2 regions of the Kribbella sp. NBC_01484 genome follow, and region 2 is predicted to be linked to the other one. Evidence: riboswitches for the same ligand, from Rfam matches in the RefSeq annotation. Region 2 holds a riboswitch; the other holds the start of a gene.
The links. Region 2 has a riboswitch for glycine ahead of gcvP (aminomethyl-transferring glycine dehydrogenase). Riboswitches for the same ligand answer to the same signal wherever they lie in the genome.
Positions count from the first base shown of each region.

Region 1: linked by a shared signal. The riboswitch ahead of OG555_RS09980 (L-serine ammonia-lyase) and the one ahead of gcvP (aminomethyl-transferring glycine dehydrogenase) in region 2 are both predicted to bind glycine.

Region 1 covers NZ_CP109437.1:2,036,419-2,046,393, forward strand. Annotated here, with positions in the region: gene OG555_RS09970 (helix-turn-helix transcriptional regulator) at 1-240, opposite strand, end outside; gene OG555_RS09975 (SDR family oxidoreductase) at 343-1,050, shown strand; gene OG555_RS09980 (L-serine ammonia-lyase) at 1,051-2,424, opposite strand; glycine riboswitch at 2,504-2,596, opposite strand; gene OG555_RS09985 (alpha/beta hydrolase) at 2,796-4,283, shown strand; gene OG555_RS09990 (hypothetical protein) at 4,341-4,568, opposite strand; gene OG555_RS09995 (aminopeptidase P family protein) at 4,761-6,191, opposite strand; gene OG555_RS10000 (GntR family transcriptional regulator) at 6,280-7,005, opposite strand; gene OG555_RS10005 (hydantoinase B/oxoprolinase family protein) at 7,132-9,975, shown strand, end outside.
Region 2 covers NZ_CP109437.1:6,414,704-6,424,678, reverse strand. Annotated here, with positions in the region: gene OG555_RS31260 (FAD-dependent oxidoreductase) at 1-683, opposite strand, end outside; gene OG555_RS31255 (carph-isopro domain-containing protein) at 680-2,074, opposite strand; gene OG555_RS31250 (hypothetical protein) at 2,410-2,664, shown strand; gene OG555_RS31245 (hypothetical protein) at 3,012-3,389, shown strand; gene OG555_RS31240 (hypothetical protein) at 3,559-3,834, shown strand; gene gcvP (aminomethyl-transferring glycine dehydrogenase) at 3,869-6,709, opposite strand; glycine riboswitch at 6,792-6,881, opposite strand; gene OG555_RS31230 (MerR family transcriptional regulator) at 6,998-7,612, opposite strand; gene OG555_RS31225 (bifunctional nuclease family protein) at 7,801-8,295, opposite strand; gene ftsR (transcriptional regulator FtsR) at 8,349-9,044, opposite strand; gene OG555_RS31215 (FHA domain-containing protein) at 9,031-9,567, opposite strand; gene gcvH (glycine cleavage system protein GcvH) at 9,714-9,975, opposite strand, start outside.

The DNA.
Region 1 (9,975 bases), 4.4 Mb from region 2:
GTTGCGCTCGGCATCGGACAGCCGGAGCGCCCGGGACAGCGCGGTCAGCACCTGCACTGACGGCGAGTCCGAGCGGCCTTGCTCGAGCCGGACGATGTAGTCCACCGACAGTCCGGCGAGCTGCGCCAACTCCTCGCGACGCAGCCCTGGTGCCCGCCGCCGTTCGCCCGCCGGCAGCCCGGCCTCGTCCGGGGTCACTCGATCGCGCCATGCGTGCAGTGTCCGGCCGAGCTCACCCATACGCCCAGTATTCCGCGCACACCCCGAACCAGCCTGGTACTGCCATTCCCTAGGACATCGCGGGCACTACCTGGCCGACCGACGCAGCGCGAGGGTGGAGTCATGACCACGACACTCATCACCGGGGGCAACAAGGGCCTCGGTTTCGAAACCGCCCGTCGGCTCGTCGCGCTGGGTCACACTATGTATCTCGGCGCCCGGGATCCCGAGCGCGGCAAGCAGGCCGCGACCGACCTCGGCGCGCACTACCTCCCCTTGGATGTCACCAGCGACGGCTCCGTCGCAGCCGCGGCCCGGCAACTCGAGTCCGAGGCCGGCCGGCTCGACGTACTCATCAACAACGCCGGCATCCCCGGTCCGCGGCACACCGCGCGGGAGCTGACGGCGGACGACCTGCGGATCACGTACGACGTCAACGTGTTCGGCCCGGTCCGGATGCTGCACCACTTCCTGCCGCTGCTCGACCGCAGCGACAACCCGGTTGTCGTGAACGTGTCCAGCGGACTCGGCTCGATCGCCACCGCCGTCGATCCGGAGGTCTGGCCTCCCGCCGTACCGGTCTGGGTATACGCGGCGGGTTACGGATCGTCCAAGGCGGCCCTCAACATGCTCACGGTCCAGTACGCGCAGCAACTACCAGAGCTCCGGATCAACACCGTCGACCCTGGGTTCACCGCGACCGACTTCAACAATCACCGGGGCGTGCAGAGCGTCGAGAAGGGCGCGGAGATCATCGTCCGCCTGGCCACGATCGGTCCGAACGGCCCGACCGGCCAGTACCTCAGCCTGGACGGCAACGTGCCCTGGTGATCAGCACTCGATCACGTTGACGGCGAGGCCGCCGCGGGACGTCTCCTTGTACTTGATCTTCATGTCGGCGCCGGTCTCGCGCATCGTCTTGATCACCTTGTCGAGGGTGACGACGTGGACGCCGTCGCCGTGCATCGCCATCCGGGCCGCGTTGATCGCCTTCACCGACGCCATCGCGTTCCGCTCGATACAGGGGATCTGCACCAGCCCGCCGACCGGGTCGCAGGTCAGGCCGAGGTTGTGTTCCATGGCGATCTCGGCCGCGTTCTCGACCTGCCCCGGCGTACCGCCGAGGACCTCGCACAACCCGGCCGCCGCCATCGAGCAGGCCGAGCCGACCTCGCCCTGGCAACCGACCTCGGCGCCGGAGATCGACGCGTTCTCCTTGTACAGCACGCCGATCGCACCAGCCGTCAGCAGGAATCTGACCGCACCGTCGTCGGTCGCCCCCGGCACGAACCGCCGGTAGTAGTGCAGTACGGCGGGAATGATGCCGGCGGCACCGTTCGTCGGCGCGGTGACGATCCGGCCGCCGGACGCGTTCTGCTCGTTCACCGCGAGGGCGAACAGGTTGACCCAGTCCATCACCTTCAGCGGATCCACCGACCAGGGATCAGCGCTCAGTCGACGGTGCAGCGAGTGTGCCCGGCGCGGCACCTTCAGGCCGCCGGGCAGAATGCCCTCGGTCTCACAACCTTCGCGGACACAGTCCTGCATCACCTGCCAGATGTGCAGCAGCCCGGCCCGGATCTCCTCCTCGGTCCGCCAGGCGAGCTCGTTCGCGAGCATCACCTCGCTCATCGACAGCTGGGACTCGCGACAACGGTCGAGCAACTCGGCACCGGTGGTGAACGGGTACTTCAGCGGGGTCGTGTCCAGCACGATCCGGTCGCCGGCCGCCGCGTTCTCGTCGACCACGAATCCGCCGCCGACCGAGTAGTACGTGCGTTCCCGCAGTACGGCGCCGTCCGCCGAGCGGGCCACGAAACTCATCCCGTTCGGGTGGTAGGGCAGCGCCTTGCGCCGGTGCATGATCAGGTCGGTGTTCTCGTCGAACGCGATCTCGTGCGTACCGGCCAGCACTACTCGGCCGCGCTCGCGGATCGTCTCGACCCGGGCGTCGACGGAATGGGTGACGACGGTCTCGGGGTCCTCGCCCTCGAGTCCGAGCAGGACCGCCTTGTTGCTGCCGTGGCCGTGCCCGGTCGCACCGAGCGAACCGAAGAGTTGTGCTTCGACCCTCGCCGTCGCGGCCAGCAGGCCGGCGTCGGCCAGGCCGAGTGCGAAGGTGCGGGCGGCGCGCATCGGCCCCACCGTGTGGGAGCTCGACGGGCCGATCCCGATGCTGAACAGATCGAAGACGCTGATCGCCATCGTGTGGAGGTTCCTTCCGGTCGCCGTTGACCGTTTGGTGTCCTCCCCGCTCTGTCAGGCTGATGCCTTCCAGAGGTGCCTCGCCCGCGCGGTGAAGGTGCCTGAGAGATTCTTGGGGAGAGTTGCTCCTACGGCGCCCGGGTCACGCCCGGGTCTCTCCCGCACGGGTTCATGCGGCTGTTGAATTGACTGACGGTCTGGACGGTACGGCGCTCCCACCGGCAACGTCAATCCGGCCGATCCGCACCATCAGCGACCGACCCCAACGAGTCCCCCAAGGGCCGGCCGGGGTCTGGCGAGGGCTTGTCCCGGATGTGGTGAGGCAAGCGGTTGCTGAGGATCGAGGGAGTCCCCAGACAGGAGATTCGCTGATGAAGTCCCGACGAGTTCTCAGGACCACCGCGTGGGGTGTGGTCCTGGGATTCGCTGCGGCCGGCCTTACCGCGCTGCCGGCGCCGGCCGCCGTACCCAGGCAAGTGACCGTGCAGTGGTCCGACTGCAAGCCCGAGGGCAAGGATGATCCGGAGGAGGTGGAGGGATCGCAGTGCGCGACCCTGCAGGTGCCGGTCGACTGGCACGATCCCGACGGCCCCACCTTCGGCCTCGCGATCGCCCGTCGTACGGCGAAGTCGCCGGCCGACCGCGTCGGCGTGCTGATGTGGGGCCCGGGTGGTCCCGGTGACTCGGGCGTCGACCGGGTCAAGACCGGGATGTCCCGGTTCAGTCAGAACCTGCAGGACCAGTTCGACATCGTGAGCTTCGACCCGCGGGGTGTCGCCCGCAGCAACCCGGTGAAGTGCACGGCCGCACTGCTGGTCAAGCAGCCGTCACCGATCATCAAAAGTGCGGCCGAGTTCCGCGCGACCATTCGCTACAACCAGCAACTCGCGACCGACTGCCGCGACCACACCGGGCAGGTGTACGACCACCTCGACACCTGGCAGACGGTCCACGACGTCGACGCGATCCGCCGGGCGATCGGCGAGTCGACGATCTCCTTCCACGGCAGCTCGTACGGAACGGTGCTCGGCGGCCAGTACGCCGAGACGTACCCGGGCCGGGTGCGCGCGATGGTGCTCGAGAGCGTGAGCGACCACAGCGCCGCATCGGCGAAGGAATTCCTCGACGCCCAGGCGACCGCGGCCCAGGACTCGTTCTCCGAGTTCGTGAAATGGTGCGACGCGGCAACAACCTGCGCATTGCACGGTCGCGATATCCACACCTTGTGGGCGGACCTGCTCGCCCGGGCCGACCACGGCGAGGTGCCGGATCCGCAGCACCCGACCGTCGCGATCACACCGTTCAACCTGAGCTTCTTCGTGTTCCGCAAGCTCTACGACCCGGAGTGGGTCGCGCTCGCCGATACGTTGCAGCAACTCGACGCGAGTACGCCGCCGACCGGGCAGGCACCGGTCCCGCCCGGACTCGCGTCGTACCCGCTGGCGGTGTTCTGCCAGGACTGGAACCTCGGCGTCCGCGACTACCGGGAGTACGCCGGCCATCTCGACCGGCTGGCCAGGAACAACCCCGACATGCGCTACCCCGGTCAGCTGATGGCGGTGTCGATCTGCCTCGGGCAGCCGCCGGCCGCCAACCCGCAGCACCGGCTGAAGGTCCACGGCCTGAGGACTCCGGTCCTGCTCGCGAACGCGATCCACGACCCGGCCACCGGGTACGACTGGGCCCGGAGCCTCGAACGTCAGCTCGGCAGGTACGGCGTACTGCTCACCTACGAGGGCTGGGGGCACGGCAGCTACAACTCGAGCCCCTGCATGCAGACGACGATCGACGCGTATCTGGTCTCGCGTCAGGTGCCGGAACGCGGCACCAGTTGCCCCGCCGTACCACCGGTGGGCTGAGAGAGATCCGGGGCCGGCGCCTCCCAACCAGCACCGGCCCCGGTGTCCGTGTGGTCCTCAGACCGGGACGCCGGCCACGTCGAAAACGCGGTCGAGATGGTCGCCGCGGACCAGGCGGCCCGCCAGCAGACGGAGTTCGGCGCAGGCGCTCTCGAGTGCCTGCATCTGCGATCGGCAGTGGTCGACGTACCAGAACGGGTCGTCGGGCTGCGGATCGTCGGCATCGTCGATGTCGGCGTACCAGTGCTGATCTCCGTAGTGGACTACTCGCACTCGCAGATTCATGATGACTACTCCCCGTGCCCAGGGATCCTGGGTCCCCCCTGGCCCCAGTCGGGGCCGGCTCGGCTGGGCGCGTGGTACGCGGCCCCCCACTGCCACGCGCCCTGCCGAGTTCGACCCTCCCCCGCTCGATACATCGTCGGCGGCGGGGCGAATGTTACTGCTTGTGACGATTAATTTTGCGTAGACGGCCTGTCACCGAGCGTTGAGCTGCGACTGGGTCCATTGCTCCAGTCCGTCGGTGGTGATCGGCAGGTCCTGGGTGAGGATCTCGAGCCGGTCGGCATGCACGACGACGTTGTCCTCGATCCGGATGCCGATCCCGCGCAGCTCCGGCGGCACGGTCTCGTCGTTCGGGTGGAAGTACAGCCCCGGCTCGACGGCGAGCGCCATCCCGGCCTCGATGTCGCCGGCGAAGTACGCCTCCGGCCGGGACGCGTCGCAGTCGTGCACGTCGAGGCCGATGTAGTGCCCGGTCCCGCAGACGATGTACCGCCGGTGCTGCTGTCCGTCCGGGCCGAGCAGCTCGTCCATCGACACGTCGAGCAGACCCCAGTCCCGCAGGCCCTCGGCCAGCACCCGCAGCGCCTCGTACTGGAAGGCCCGGTACGGCGCTCCCACCTTGACGGCCTCGAGGGACGCCAACTGCGCCTTGTGCACGAGGTCGTGCACCTGCCGCTGGGCCGCGGTGTACTCACCGGTGGCCGGGAAGGTCCGGGTCACGTCGGCGGTGTAGAGCGTGCGGGTCTCGACCCCGGCGTCCAGCAGGATCACGTCGCCCTCGTTCACCGGGCCGTCGTTGCGGACCCAGTGCAGCACCGGAGCGTGGTGGCCGGCAGCAACGATCGAGGCGTACCCGACGCCGTTGCCCGCGGTCCGCGCACGCCGGTCGAAGGTGCCCTGCAGCCACCGCTCGCCGCCACCCCGGATGGCCTCGGGCAGCTCCCGGGCCACATCGCCGAACGCGAGCACGCTGGCCGTGACCGCCTCGCGCAGCTGGTCCAGCTCCCAGTCGTCCTTGATCCGGCGCAGCTCGGCCAGCGTCTGGCGCAGCGAGTTGCCGTCCGTCGGAGAGGTCCGGACCAGCGCGTCCAGCATCGGCTCGACACCGGGCGTCGACAGCATGAACGGCACCGCGCCGCGCACGGCCGCCGGCAGTTCCTCGATCGGACGGCAGGCGATCTGCAGCGCGTCCGACCAGTCCTTCAGCCCCGGCACCGGGCCGATCCACAGCTCGCCGTCCCGCGCGTTGGCGAAGAAGTCCGCCTCGTCCGGACCGGCGGTCTCCCGCAGGTACAGCGTCGCCTCACCGTCCGCCGACAGCACCAGTACGGCGCCCTCCGCCTGGCAACCGGTCAGCCAGACGAAGTCGCTGTCGGCGCGGAACTGGTAGTCGGTGTCGTTCGAGCGCACCGGCGCCCGGCCGGCCGCGAGCGCGATCCGCCGGCCCGGCAGCGCGGCGGAGAGCTTCCGCCGGTGCGCGGCCGCGGCCTCGGCCAGCCCCTCCGGCACCGTCACCGACCGGTCCACCGGGCCCCAGCCCCGCGAGACGAAGTCCCGGAATCCGTTGGCGTCGATCGGGCGGTAGGACTTCGGGGTCGGATCGGTCCGGTCGTCTTCGGTCATGAGCTGAGCTCCCCTTTGCAGCTGACGGTCAGAGTTCATCAACTCAGGTCCGCGCGGGGGCGCGCAAGCCCTTATCGAATCTCGTGGTTCAACAGGCCCGGAACGCCTCCAGCAGACCGTGCTCGGAGTCGAGCAGGTACTGATGCAGGTCGGCCGCCGCCTCGTCGTACTTACGCGCCTCGAGCAGCTCGAACAGCTCACGGTTTCGCGTGATGTACGGCCGGTGCAGCTCACGCGGCGTCGCGATCACTTGGAAGACAAGCCGCAACTCGGCCAGCAGCCGCCTGGTCATCGCATCCATCCGGGTGCTGTCGGCCAGACCGATCAGGTGCTCGTGGAACCGCATGTTCGCCGTACCGACGGCCGGCCAGCGATCCGCGAGCGCGGCCGCCTCGGCGGCCTCGACATCGTCCTGCAACGGCTCGAGCCGGCTCGCCGGCAGCTCCGGCTCGCGCTCGGCCAGACCCCGCACGACGTCGACCTCGAGCACCCGGCGGAGCCGGTACAGGTCGACCACGTCCCGCTCGTCGAGCTCCGGGACGAACACGCCGCGATGCAGCTTGTAGACCAGCAGCCCCTCGTGGGTGAGCAGCCGGAAGGCTTCGCGCAACGTATTGCGGCTGACCTCCAGCACCGCGGTCAGCTCGATCTCGGACAGTTGGGCGCCCGGGGGCAGTGCACCTTCGGTGATGCTGCGGCGCAGGATGTCTGCGGCCCGCTCGGCCGAACTGCTGCGGTCCAGCCGCGCGACATCAGCGGCAACCGACCGCAACCACGCCTGCCGGGGTGTGTCGTCGGCCTCACCCGTGCTCATCTCCGCATCATCCCGCAATCCGGCCGATCAGTGAAAGTTTGGTGGAACAACCCTCTTGCAGGATTGTTGAACAATCCATAGAGTCGGTCCCACCACCACGACGGCTGTCCGGAAAGGCGGTAGCGCATGGCGCGGAAGTGGGAGTTCTGGATCGACCGTGGCGGCACCTTCACCGACCTCGTCGCCCGGCGCCCGGATGGAACCCTGGTGACGCACAAGCTCCTGTCCGAAAACCCGGAGCGCTACCGGGACGCCGCCGTCGAGGGCATCCGCCGGCTGCTCGCCGTGCCGGCCGGCGAACGGGTCCCCGCCGAGCGCATCGAGGTCGTCAAGATGGGCACGACGGTGGCCACCAACGCGCTGCTCGAGCGCGACGGCGAGCCGACCGTCCTCGTCATCACCCGGGGTTTCCGCGACGCGCTGCGGATCGCCTATCAGAACCGCCCCCGCATCTTCGCCCGCGAGATCGTGCTGCCGGAGCTCGTCTACTCGGCCGTGATCGAGGCGAACGAACGGGTGGCCGCCGACGGCAAGGTCCTCGTCCCGCTCGACGAACAGGCCGTCGCCGAGGACCTGCGGCGTGCGTACGACGACGGCCTGCGATCGGTTGCCGTGGTGTCGCTGCACGGCTACCGCTATCCGCGGCATGAGGCGGTGATCGGCGAGATCGCCCGCCGGGTCGGCTTCACCCAGATCTCGCTGTCGCACGAGTGCAGCCCGCTGATGAAGGTGGTCTCGAGGGGCGACACGACCGTGGTCGATGCGTACCTCTCCCCGATCCTGCGCCGGTACGTCGATCAGGTGGCATCCGAGCTGGCCGGTGTGCGGCTGATGTTCATGCAGTCGAACGGCGGGCTCACCGAAGCGCACGCGTTCCGTGGCAAGGACGCGATCCTGTCCGGGCCCGCGGGCGGTGTGGTCGGGATGGCGCGGACCACGACGACTGCCGGGTTCGACCGGGTGATCGGCTTCGACATGGGCGGCACGTCGACCGACGTGTCGCACTACGCAGGCGAGTTCGAACGCGAGCTGGAAACGCTTGTCGCCGGGGTGCGGATGCGCGCGCCGATGATGAGCATCCACACCGTGGCGGCGGGCGGCGGCTCGATCCTGATCTTCGACGGGAGCCGCTACCGCGTCGGTCCAGGATCGGCGGGCGCGGATCCGGGCCCCGCGTCGTACCGCAGGGGAGGTCCGCTCACGGTCACGGATGCGAACGTGATGCTCGGCCGGGTGCAGCCGGGCTTCTTCCCGGCCGTGTTCGGCGAGAACGGCGACCAGCGGCTCGACTCAGACGTCGTACGGCGGAAGTTCGCGGAGCTCGCCACCGTGATCGGGGACGGGCGGGCTCCGGAGGAGGTCGCAGCCGGCTTCGCCGACATCGCCGTCGCGAACATGGCGAACGCGATCAAGAAGATCTCGGTGCAACGCGGGTACGACGTCACCCAGTACGTCCTGGCGACGTTCGGCGGAGCAGGCGGCCAGCACGCCTGCGCGGTCGCTGACGCGCTGGGAATGACACAGGTGCTCATTCACCCGCTCGCGGGCGTGCTCTCGGCGTACGGCATGGGTGTCGCCGACGTCGCCGCCCTGCGCGAGCGGGCGGTCGAGACGACACTGAGCGGTGCCGTACTCCCTGAGCTCGCGCGGGTCCTCGACGAACTCACCAGCGACGCCGGTCGCGAACTCGAGGGCGAAGGCATCCCGGCCGAGCGGATCACCGCGATCCGTCGCGCGCTGCTGCGCTACGACGGCACCGACACCGCCGTCGCCGTGTCTGTCGGCGAGGTGGACGAGATGGTGGCGGAGTTCGAGGCCACCTACCGGCGACGGTTCTCCTTCCTGATGGCGGACCGGCCGATCGTCGTGGAGGCCGTGTCGCTCGAGCTGCTCGGCGCCGCCGGAACCGGCGACGACAACTGGATCCGCCCGGAGCGACAGGGTGGCGAGTTGCGCGCCGTGGCCCGGGTACCGATGTTCTCAGCCGGCGCGTGGGTCGACGTCGACCTCTATCAGCGCGACGACATCGTCCCCGGCGACCGGGTGGACGGACCGGCGGTCATCGCCGAGGCCAACGCGACCACGGTGGTCGAAGCCGGCTGGCGGGCCGGCGTCAACGATCTCGGCCACCTGCTGCTCAACCGGGTGGCGGCACGACCGGTTCGGCAGGGGATCGGGACCGAGGTCGACCCGGTGATGCTGGAGATCTTCAACAACCTGTTCATGTCGATCGCCGAGCAGATGGGGGTGCGGCTGCAGAGCACCTCACAGTCGGTGAACATCAAGGAGCGGCTGGACTTCTCCTGCGCGCTGTTCGACGCCGAGGGCAACCTGATCGCGAACGCACCACACATCCCGGTCCACCTCGGCTCGATGGGCGAGAGCATCAAGATGGTGATCGCCGCGAACGCCGGCCGGATGGCGCCGGGCGACACGTACGTGCTCAACAACCCCTACCGGGGCGGCACCCACCTGCCCGACATCACCGTGGTGACCCCGGTCTTCGATCGGGCCGGCAAGGACATCTTGTTCTACGTCGCGTCCCGCGGCCACCATGCGGAGATCGGTGGCATCACGCCCGGTTCGATGCCGGCGAACAGCACCCGGATCGAGGAGGAAGGGGTGCTGATCGACAACTGGCTGCTGGTCTCGGGCGGCGCGTTGCGAGAGCGCGAAACCGTCGAACTGCTGCGCACCGCGGCGTACCCGTCGCGCAACCCCGCGACGAACATCGCCGACCTGCGGGCCCAGGTCGCGGCCAACGAGAAGGGGGTCGAGGAGCTGCGGGCGATGGTCGACCACTTCGGCCTTGACGTCGTATCGGCGTACATGGAACACGTGCGCCGCAACGCGGCCGAGGCAGTGCAGCGGATCATCCCGTCGCTCCACGACGGCAGCTACAGCTATGAGCTCGACTCGGGTGCGCGGATCGAGGTGGCGGTCCGGGTGGATGCCTCCGCGCGGACGGCG
Region 2 (9,975 bases):
CCACCGAGGATCACGTGATCGCCGTGCGGGTAGATCGCGAGCAGGTCCGCTGGATCTTCGGTGTCGGCTTCGAGGAAGTCCGTCAGACCCGGGTTCGTGGTCACGACGTGGTAGCCGCGAACCGGAAAGAGAGTCATGTCCGGAACGAGCTGTCTGGCGCCGATGCCCGAACAGTTCACAATCACGGCCCGCGGGTCCGTGCTTGCCTGATCCAGCGATGTCAGCCGCTGAATGGTCAGCGTCCCTCCGGCAGCCCGCAGCCTGGTCAGCAGATAGTCGAGGTGAACTGGCATGTCAGCCAGCGGCGCGCTGTACCGGAAGCCCTGGCTGTAGCCAGGTGGGATCTCCTCGGACGTGCAAGGGGTCCGGTCAGGCAGCAGGCCGGCCCAGTCCGGCGGGTCGTAGCTCATCCGGGACACCTCGACGCCCGTTGCCACCCGAACGCCTGAACTCGGGTGATCAGCGAGTTCGCCCAGGACCTTCAGAGTGTGGGCGGCCCACAGAAGAACCCGCTCGCGCGGCTCCACCAGCCACGGACCCCAGAGTGCACCGGCCACGGCCGAAGTCGTCGCCTGCGGTGGCTCGGCCGCCACCACATCTACCCGATGACCTGCCTCAGCGAGCCGCACAGCGCTGGTCAGTCCGACCACACCCGCCCCGACAACAACAACACGCTGGCTCACGACGCCGACGTCCTACCAAGACAAGCCTCGAGCGACGGCAGGAAGTCCCTGACGTACTCGTTACGCCTCGCCCGCCGCAGCCGCGCCGCGAGCCGACTGAGTACGTCGAGACTTCGAGCGGAGCGCACTGTCGCCGTTCGCGCGACGGCAGTGCGTCCCAGAGCGCAGGCCTCCTCCAGGTTGCCCCGGCCTGCGGCCGCTGTAGCAAGCCACGCACCTTCGAAGAGGGCACGACGTTGCGCTTCCGCGGTGAGTGGTCTGTCGTAAGCACCTTTGCGGAGGAGCTTCTCGCCCTCGCGCAGCATCGAACGGCCGACAGATGCATCGCCGCTTTCGGACGCGAGTGTGCCGACGTGTGTCAGCGCGTAGCCGGCCTGCGTGTCGAGATGGCTTGGCGTCAGGTAGTACATCCAGGCTGGATCCTCAGAACGATCACTGTCGGCCAGAACGTCCACAGCGCTCTTGTGTGCCTGCTCGAATGCGGAGATGTCGCCTGCGATCGCGTGCCCGTAGGCGAGGCGCGTCTGGACTGACGCTCGAACGCTCGCCGGGGCGCGCCGAGCGATCTTGGCTGCAGACTCGCCCAGTGCCACCGCGTCTGACGGTTGCTCCCGGGTAGCCGCTTGGAAAGCAAGATCCGCCACGATGTGAGCGGCCATCGACTTGTACCCGCACTCGTGCGCTGCCCGGAGGGCGGTGAAGAGGTAGCGCTGTGCCGGGCCGTGGAGGCCTGCGTCGAAGGCCATCCAACCAGCCAGTTGGCCGATCTCGGCGAGTGCCGAAAGTAGGCGAAATTCGATCGGACGTGGTTGTCCCCCTTGCCGTACCAACAACGCGACCGAGCGGAACTGTGCGCCTACATACTCGAGATGACCACCACCTCCACTGACATCGTCCAACCTTTGGCGCAACGGAATTGTCTGCTCGATCTGCTCGATCAGAGGGCTGTCTGTGGCGACGCGCGCGAACTCGCGTGCAGCCTTCCCGCCCGCAAGGTAGTCGCCAGGGATCGATGTAAGGCTCACACCGGAGATCGCCAGGAATTGTCGCCTGTCCAACAGCCCCGCCACCACCCAGTCGTCGATAGCACTGAGAGTGCCGGCTCGAGTCCAGGGCTGGCGCAGAGCTGCGTCAGCAGGGACGACCAGCGGCGAGTCCACTGCGCGCCCCTGCCAGAGCTCGCCGACCGTGATCAGTCGCCCGAGTTCACGGGACAGGAGATGGGCCACCAGCGCGGGTAGCGGTGGTCGAGGCACGCCACCCGAGTCTCGCCAGTGGTACGGCGCTGTCTCCGCGACCGTGCCCGCGCCGAAGTCCCGGTTGAGACGGCGCGCCAACGTACGAGGTGACCAGCCCAGCTCCCGCAGAAGCTCGTCCAGAACATCGTTCACAGCGAAGCGTCTCCTCGACGTCGTGTCACCTTGCGCGAATTCTCGCAGAAGTTGACAGTTTTGACGCGATTAGTACCTCCCCGTAACCAGCGAGTTGGCTGAGTCTGGGCCGAGTGGGCCGGTGAGCTCGTCTCGGGAGGACAAAGCATGGCGACAGAGCGGTTACTTCTGCCGCGCATCACGGCAGGTTCGACGACGGCGATGCTGAACCTGCTTGTTGCGAGATGCCGGGCACAGGAATGAGCGATGGCAAGGAAGCCGATCAGCTCCAAGGCAGGGTTGCACTCGGACTCATATCGATGCTCTTCGTGAGAAGCACCGGTGAGCTTTTGGCCATGCAGCGAAGGCTGATCGCTTGCGCCACCGAGCGCGGGTATCGGCTCGAGACGGTGTACGTGCAGAGGCTCGGGCCGCCGGATGCCGTCTTCGACCTCCTCGGTTCGCTTCTGGAGTCGGATGGCCTAGCACTCGTCGTACCGACCCTGCATCACTTGGCAGTTCTCGGCAATCCCCTGGACATCCGCGACCACCTCAGCTGCGGCGACCATCAAGTGCTGATCGCCACCGAGCCGGCAGAGCGAACGTGCTGAGAGGGCATCTCCAAGTCCCCAGCGCTCCGCGTCCGTTCCGCCGTTCCACCGGGATCGGCCATTCGCAGTTTCGCCAACCGGATAGCCGATCACACCCGAGGCGGCCATCGCTCGGTGCCCTGCACCGCCGAGCGGGGGCGGCCGCCGCCCAAGAACCAGATCGGAGACAGGACGATGCCCGCCATCGAGGAACTCAAGGAGAAACCGCGTCAACTCCTCACTATGGTCACCCGCATCGCGGGATGCTCGGCCGGCCATCACGAAAACTTCGTGAGGAAGCTCAGGCGGGCGGGGAGGCCGGCGCACGCGCTGGCGCTTGTCGCGATGGTTGGACCGACGGTCAAAGCATGCGCCGCGGACGTGCCCCCGCCTGGCTCGGGCTCGACAACAATCCACTCCTGTTCGCCGAACTACACCGACGAAAACAAGCTGGACGACTGTCAATCCAGCAGAAGGGTCCTGGAACATCGATCCAATGGGGTACGTACCCGAACCTGCCCGCCGAGCGGTACATCGTGAGCATCTATGTCGGCTCGAAGAAGGTCGACGGCAAGAAGCAGAGCTACCCGCCACACGGATCGCTTCCGGCGAGAACGTGGGACAGGTCGAAGAACCGGTATCTGCGGACGTACAAGCCGGGACAGATTTTCAAGATCACTGGCACGTCGTACGACACCAAAGGCGCAGTTGTGCAGAAGTTTTTCATCAAGTGCAAACTAGTGTGATCAACGACCTGGGAGCTGTCATGGACACCTGGACCGAGAGCGAAACGAGGGGGCGGCGCAGGCCTTCGTCGCTGATCGGCTGAACGCGGACTTTGCCGGGACTGGACTGCGGAGCGTCGAGTTCCGGGGCGACCCTGCCTGGACCGGAACGCCTGGTGACGATTTCATCTTGGTCGCCGGCGGACACGAGTTCCCGCTCGACGTCGGGCACCGTGGCGTGGAGCAAGCATGTGCCTTCGCCGCGTTCCAGCTACAGGACGACGCCATGGGTGAGCTGAACCGTCCCTGGCCGGAGCTGGTCAACTCGGCCGGCGAGTCCCTCGGTGTCCTCACAGCTCCGGCGGAGGTGCACGGCGTCGCGGTCTGGGAACTGTCCGGTCAATCGTTCTGCGCTGTTGGACACCTTCGTCGGGCGGTCGAGGCTGCGGGGCTGCGGATCAGGTAGCCGGGTAGAGCTGGATCCGCAGCCCGCGCTTCGCCTACTCGAACGCCTCCGGGGGTGGGCAGGAGCAGATGAGGTTGCGGTCGCCGTAGGCGCCGTCGATGCGGCGGACGGGGGGCCAGTACTTCGAGGCGCGGTCGACGGAGCGGGGGAACGCGGCCTCCTCGCGAGTGTAGGCGTGCTCCCACTTGTCGTTGATCACCGACTCGGCGGTGTGCGGCGCGTTCACCAGCGGGTTGTCGCCGGCCGGCCACTCCCCCGCGGCGACCCGGTCGATCTCGTGCCGGATCGCGATCATCGCGTCGCAGAACCGGTCCAGCTCGCCGAGGTCCTCGGACTCGGTCGGCTCGACCATCAGCGTGCCCGCGACCGGGAACGACATGGTCGGCGCGTGGAAGCCGTAGTCGATCAGCCGCTTCGCGACGTCGTCGACGCTGATCCCGGTCTCCTTGGTCATCGGCCGCAGATCCAGGATGCACTCGTGCGCGACCAGGCCGTTCTCGCCGGTGTAGAGCACCGGGAAGGCACCCTCGAGCCGCTTCGCCACGTAGTTCGCAGTCAGTACGGCGGACTTCGTGGCAGCCGTCAGACCCTCGGCACCCATCATCCGGATGTACGCCCACGAGATCGCCAGCACCCCCGCCGAACCGAACGGCGCCGCGCTGATCGGGCCGACCCCGGATTCCGGTCCGGCCTGGTCCAGCAGCGGGTGGTTCGGCAGGTACGGCGCCAAGTGCGCGGCCACGGCCACCGGTCCGACGCCGGGGCCACCACCGCCGTGCGGAATGCAGAACGTCTTGTGCAGGTTCAGGTGGCTGACGTCGCCGCCGAACTCACCGGGCTTGGCCAGACCGAGCAACGCGTTCAGGTTCGCGCCGTCGACGTACACCTGGCCACCGTGCTCGTGGACGATCCGGCAGACCTCGGTCACACTCTCCTCGTACACGCCGTGCGTGGACGGGTAGGTGATCATGATCGCCGCCAGCTTGGCCGCGTGCTCAGAAGCCTTCGCCCGCAGGTCGTCCAGGTCGATCGTGCCGTCGTCGTTGCCCTTGACAACGACCACCTTCATGCCGGCCATCACCGCGGAGGCGGCGTTGGTGCCGTGGGCACTGGCCGGGATCAGGCACACAGTGCGATCGAGATCACCCCGCCCGTGGTGGTACCCACGGATCGCGAGCAGCCCCGCCAGCTCACCCTGCGAACCCGCGTTCGGCTGGATCGAGACCTTCGCGTACCCGGTCACCTCGGCCAGCCAGCGCTCCAGCTGACCGATCAGCACCGCGTACCCGGCCGCGTCCTCGATCGGCGCGAACGGATGCAGGTCGGCGAACTCCGGCCAGGTGACCGGCTCCATCTCGGTGGTCGCGTTCAGCTTCATCGTGCAGGACCCGAGCGGGATCATCCCGCGGTCCAGCGCGTAGTCCTTGTCGGACAGCTTGCGCAGGTACCGCAGCATGGCGGTCTCGGACTGGTGCGTGTTGAACACCGGGTGCGTCAGGTAGTCCGTGGTCCGCGGCACGGCAACTGCGGCCGCGTCCAGCGAACCGTCGTACCGCACGCCGAAGGACTGGCAGACCCGGGTCAGCGTGGCGACGTCGGTCTTCTCGTCGCAGGAGATGCCGACGTGGTCCGCGTCGACCAGCCGGAGCCAGATGCCGTTCTGCCTGGCGGCGTCGACCACATCCGCGGCCTGACCGGGGACCCGGGCGAGCACGGTGTCGAAGAAGTCGTCGTGCACGACCTCCACACCTCCCGCACGCAACGACGCGGCCAACCGGCCGGCGTAGTCGTGGACGCGCTCCGCGATCGCCTTCAGACCGTCCGGCCCGTGGTAGACGGCGTACATCGACGCGACCACGGCCAGCAGGACCTGCGCCGTACAGATGTTGGAGGTCGCCTTCTCGCGGCGGATGTGCTGCTCGCGAGTCTGCAGTGCCAGCCGGTACGCCGGTGCGCCGTCAGAGTCGACGGATACACCGACGAGGCGGCCGGGCAACGACCGCTCGAGGCCGGACCGGACGGACATGAAACCGGCGTGCGGACCGCCGTAGAACAGTGGTACGCCGAACCGCTGCGAGGATCCGATCACGATGTCGGCGCCGGCCTCACCCGGTGCCTCGAGCAACGTCAGCGCGAGCAGGTCGGAGGCGACCGCGACCAGCGTGTCGCGCTCGTGCGCGGCAGCGATCAGCGGCTTCAGGTCGCGGACGACACCGCCGGAGCCCGGGTACTGCACGAGGAAGCCGAAGAAGTCACCGTCCGGCAGACCGTCGGTGGTGTCGGCGACCACGACCTCGATGCCGAGCGCCGCGGCCCGGGTCCGCACCACGGCGATGGTCTGGGCAAAGCAGTCGGCGTCGACCAGGAAGCGGTCGGACTTGCTCTTCTTGTTCGACCGGTGGGCCAGCGTCATCGCCTCGGCTGCCGCGGTGCCCTCGTCCAGCAGCGACGCGTTCGCGGTCGGCAGGCCGGTCAGGTCGGACACGACGGTCTGGAAGTTCAGCAGCGCCTCGAGCCGGCCCTGGGAGATCTCCGGCTGGTACGGCGTGTAGGCCGTGTACCAGGCCGGGTTCTCGACCAGACGCCGGACGATGACCGACGGCGTGAAGGTGCCGTAGTACCCCTGGCCGATCATCGAGGTGGCGACGGTGTTGCGGGCCGCCAGCTGGCGGAGCTCGGTCAGCGCGTCGACCTCGGAGGCCGGCTCGGGCAGCCGGAGCGCCTCGGCGGACCGGATCGACGCCGGCACCGCGGCATCCACCAGCGCGTCGACGTCGTCGTACCCGAGGAGTTGGACCATGCGGGCGATCTCGTCCGGACGCGGCCCGATGTGCCGGTCGGCGAACGTCGCCGAGAGTTGGGGTGAGTTGTTCATCTAGAGGCTCCGTTGCTGACAGTGCTTCCGGTCGCCTCCCCCTCTGTCACGCCCAGCTCACGCAGGGGCGCTCCAGAGTCGCCTGTGGCACTCGGTCCATGGGCCTGAGAGGTTCCGGGGAGGAATTGCCCCTTCGGCGCCCGGTTGCACGGGTCTCTCCCGAGTGCTGTGTACGGCTGAACCGAGGCTACCAGGAATCCTCGAACAGTTCGGGCAGGAGCCGTCTGCCGGCCGGACTGGAACTCCCCCGCCGTGCCGTGCGCGTAGAGGCGCACGGGATGAAACAGGTCAGCCGGTCATGCGAGCCCGGCGGCGGGCCGCGAGCTCGTCGTTGGCGTGGCTGTCGCCGTCGTCGTGACCGTCGGCACGCTCGGTCGGCAGCTCGGACAGCGAACCCTCGACCTCGCGCCAGACACCCCCGAGGGCGATACCGAAGACGCCCTGACCGCCGGCGAGCAGATCGATCACCTCGTCCGGCGAGGTGCACATGTAGACCGAGGCGCCGTCGCTCATCAGCGTGATCTGGGTCAGGTCGTCGATGCCGCGCTTGCTGAGGTGGGCGATCGCGGTCCGGATCTGCTGCAGTGAAATGCCGGCATCGAGCAGCCGCTTGATCACCTTCAGCAACAGGACGTCACGGAAGCCGTAGAGCCGTTGCGTGCCGGAGCCGGTCGCCGGGCGGACGGACGGGGAGACCAGGCCGGTGCGGGCCCAGTAGTCGAGCTGACGGTAGGTGATCCCGGCCGCCGCGCATGCCGTCGGACCGCGGAACCCGACATCCTCCGGCATCGGCCGCAGGTCGTCGTCGAACAGCAGACCCTGGACGCCCGCGGCAGCGGCCGCCTGGGCGTGTGCGTCGGACGTCGACTGCGCCGTCAGATCCGTGTCGCCGGTGCGTGTCACGCCTGAGCCTCCCTGGGTACCGACTGGAACGGGTCACATCCGTGGAGTGACAACACCCCACGACTCCTTCAAGGTAAGCCGCCGACCAGGGAGGGTCAACGACAACCGCACCGAGCCGGGAGCGTGTCGCGGCCGTCGTACGAATCGTTACCTATCTGATCTTGTACCACTGCGGTGAACTGAACTGGTCAGCTCTTGTCGAAATCCTCGGGTGTCACCTGGTCGAGGAACTCGCGGAATCGCTCGACCTCCTCTTCCTCCACCACCTCGTCGGGATCGTCGGTCTCACTCTCCGGAACCGGGATGCCGGCCTCGGCCAGGATCTCCTCGGTGCAGAACACCGGGGTCCCGGTGCGCAGCGCCAGCGCGATCGAGTCCGACGGTCGCGCCGAGATCTCGGTCTTGTCGTCGAACACCAGGATCGCCTCGAAGATGCCGTCGGTCAGGTTCACGATCCGGACCTGGCTGAGGGTGTGCCCGAGCACCCGGATGGTCTCCGCGAACAGGTCGTGCGTCAGCGGCCGCGGCGGCTCCATCCCCTGCTGGGCGAAAGCGATCGCACTCGCCTCGGCCGCGCCGATCCAGATCGGCAGGTACCGCTCCCCGCCAACCTCTCGCAGCAGCACGATCGGCTGACTCGAGGGCATCTCCACCCGGACTCCGACCACGTCGACTTCGCGCACCCCTTCAGCCTACTCCGCAGGGAAGCCCCGGGTAGGCCCGCGGGGTGCCCCGGTTACCTGGGCAGGCGGGAACGGACCAGCGCCGCGTGCAGGCGGACGGCGAGCGCGGCCAGTTCCTCGGTCTGTTCGGTACGGCGGGGGCCGGTCACCTGCTCGATCAGGCCGGCCTCCCGATCGGCCGCCGTCCGGAACGGGCGCAGGTGCCGCGGCTCGATCCCGTACGGCGCGAAGTCCGCGGCCAGCCGGGCGATCACGATCGCGTCCCCGTCGTAGTGGTTGCCACGGGCCACCACCAGGCCATGGCCCTCCAGCTCGCCGAGCAGTTCGGCCGAGATCCCCGCGGCGGCGCGGAGCTCCTCCCGGGTCAGCTTCAGATCGATGCCCGCAGCACCGAAGTCGTCGGCGACCGGCAGCCGCGGTGGCTCCGGCAACGAGCTCGGCGCGACCGGTGGACCGCCGGCCGCCGGGCGCAGGCCGCGATCGATCGCGCCGAGGTGTTCCTTGATCACCTTCAGCGGCAGGTACTGGTCACGTTGCGCGGTCAGCACGTAGCGCAGCCGCTCGACGTCGGCCGCGCTGAACTTCCGGTAGCCCGAGGAGGTCCGGGCCGGCGTCACCAGTCCCTCGGCCTCGAGGAACCGGATCTTGGAGATCGTGACGTCGGCGAACTCGGCCTGCAGCAGCTGCAGCACCTCTCCGATGCCGCGGCCTTCAGCGGGGCCCTCGACGGAAGGCTCAGGCTTGGCCACTGGCGTAGTACACCAAGCGGTACTTGCCGATCTGGACCTCGTCGCCACTGGTCAGCTGGACCTCGTCGATCCGGTCCCGGTTCACGTAGGTGCCGTTCAGGCTGCCCACGTCGCGGACCTTCACGCCGTACGGGTCGCGGCGGAACTCCGCGTGCCGGCGCGACACGGTGACGTCGTCGAGGAAGATGTCGCTGTCCGGGTGCCGGCCGGCGGTGACCACGTCGACGTCGAGCAGGAACCGGCTGCCCGCGTTCGGCCCGCGCTGGACGATCAGCAGGGCGGATCCGGCCGGCAGGGCGCCGACCGCGGCCTCGTCCTCCACCGACAGCGGCTCGCCGGTGCGCTCGGGCTCGGGCTCGGCGCCGATCGGGGTCAGCATCGCGGTGTCGGTGACACCGTTGGTCGCCGGCGCGGCCGCTGGGGCTGCCGCCGGGCGGTCCGCGCCAGGAAGCATCGCTCCGCACTGCGAGCAGAACCGGCTGCCGTCGGAGTTCTCGTGCCCGCACTGGTTGCAGAACGGCATGCTGTGATCCTCCCGATCGCCGGCGGTCCGGCGACGTTTTCGATAGACCCCGTATGAACAAGTGTGGACGCAGATTCGCGGACCTCAACCCTCGACCAGCAGTTGAGGTCCGGACAACGTACCAGGCGCGGCCAAGCCGCTGCCGGTCAGCTCTGGTCGAGCTGTCCCTGGTAGGTCTCGGCGTCCATCAGCGCCGCCACCTCGGCGGCGTCCTCGACCTCGATGTCGAGCAGCCAGCCCTCGCCGTACGGGTCGCTGTTGACCAGGTCGGGCTGGTCGGCGAGCGCCTCGTTGACGGCGGTCACGGTGCCATTGACCGGCGCGAACAGGTCGCTCACGCTCTTGGTCGATTCCAGCTCGCCACAGGCGTCGCCGGCCCGCACCGCGCTGCCGATCTCGGGCAGCTGC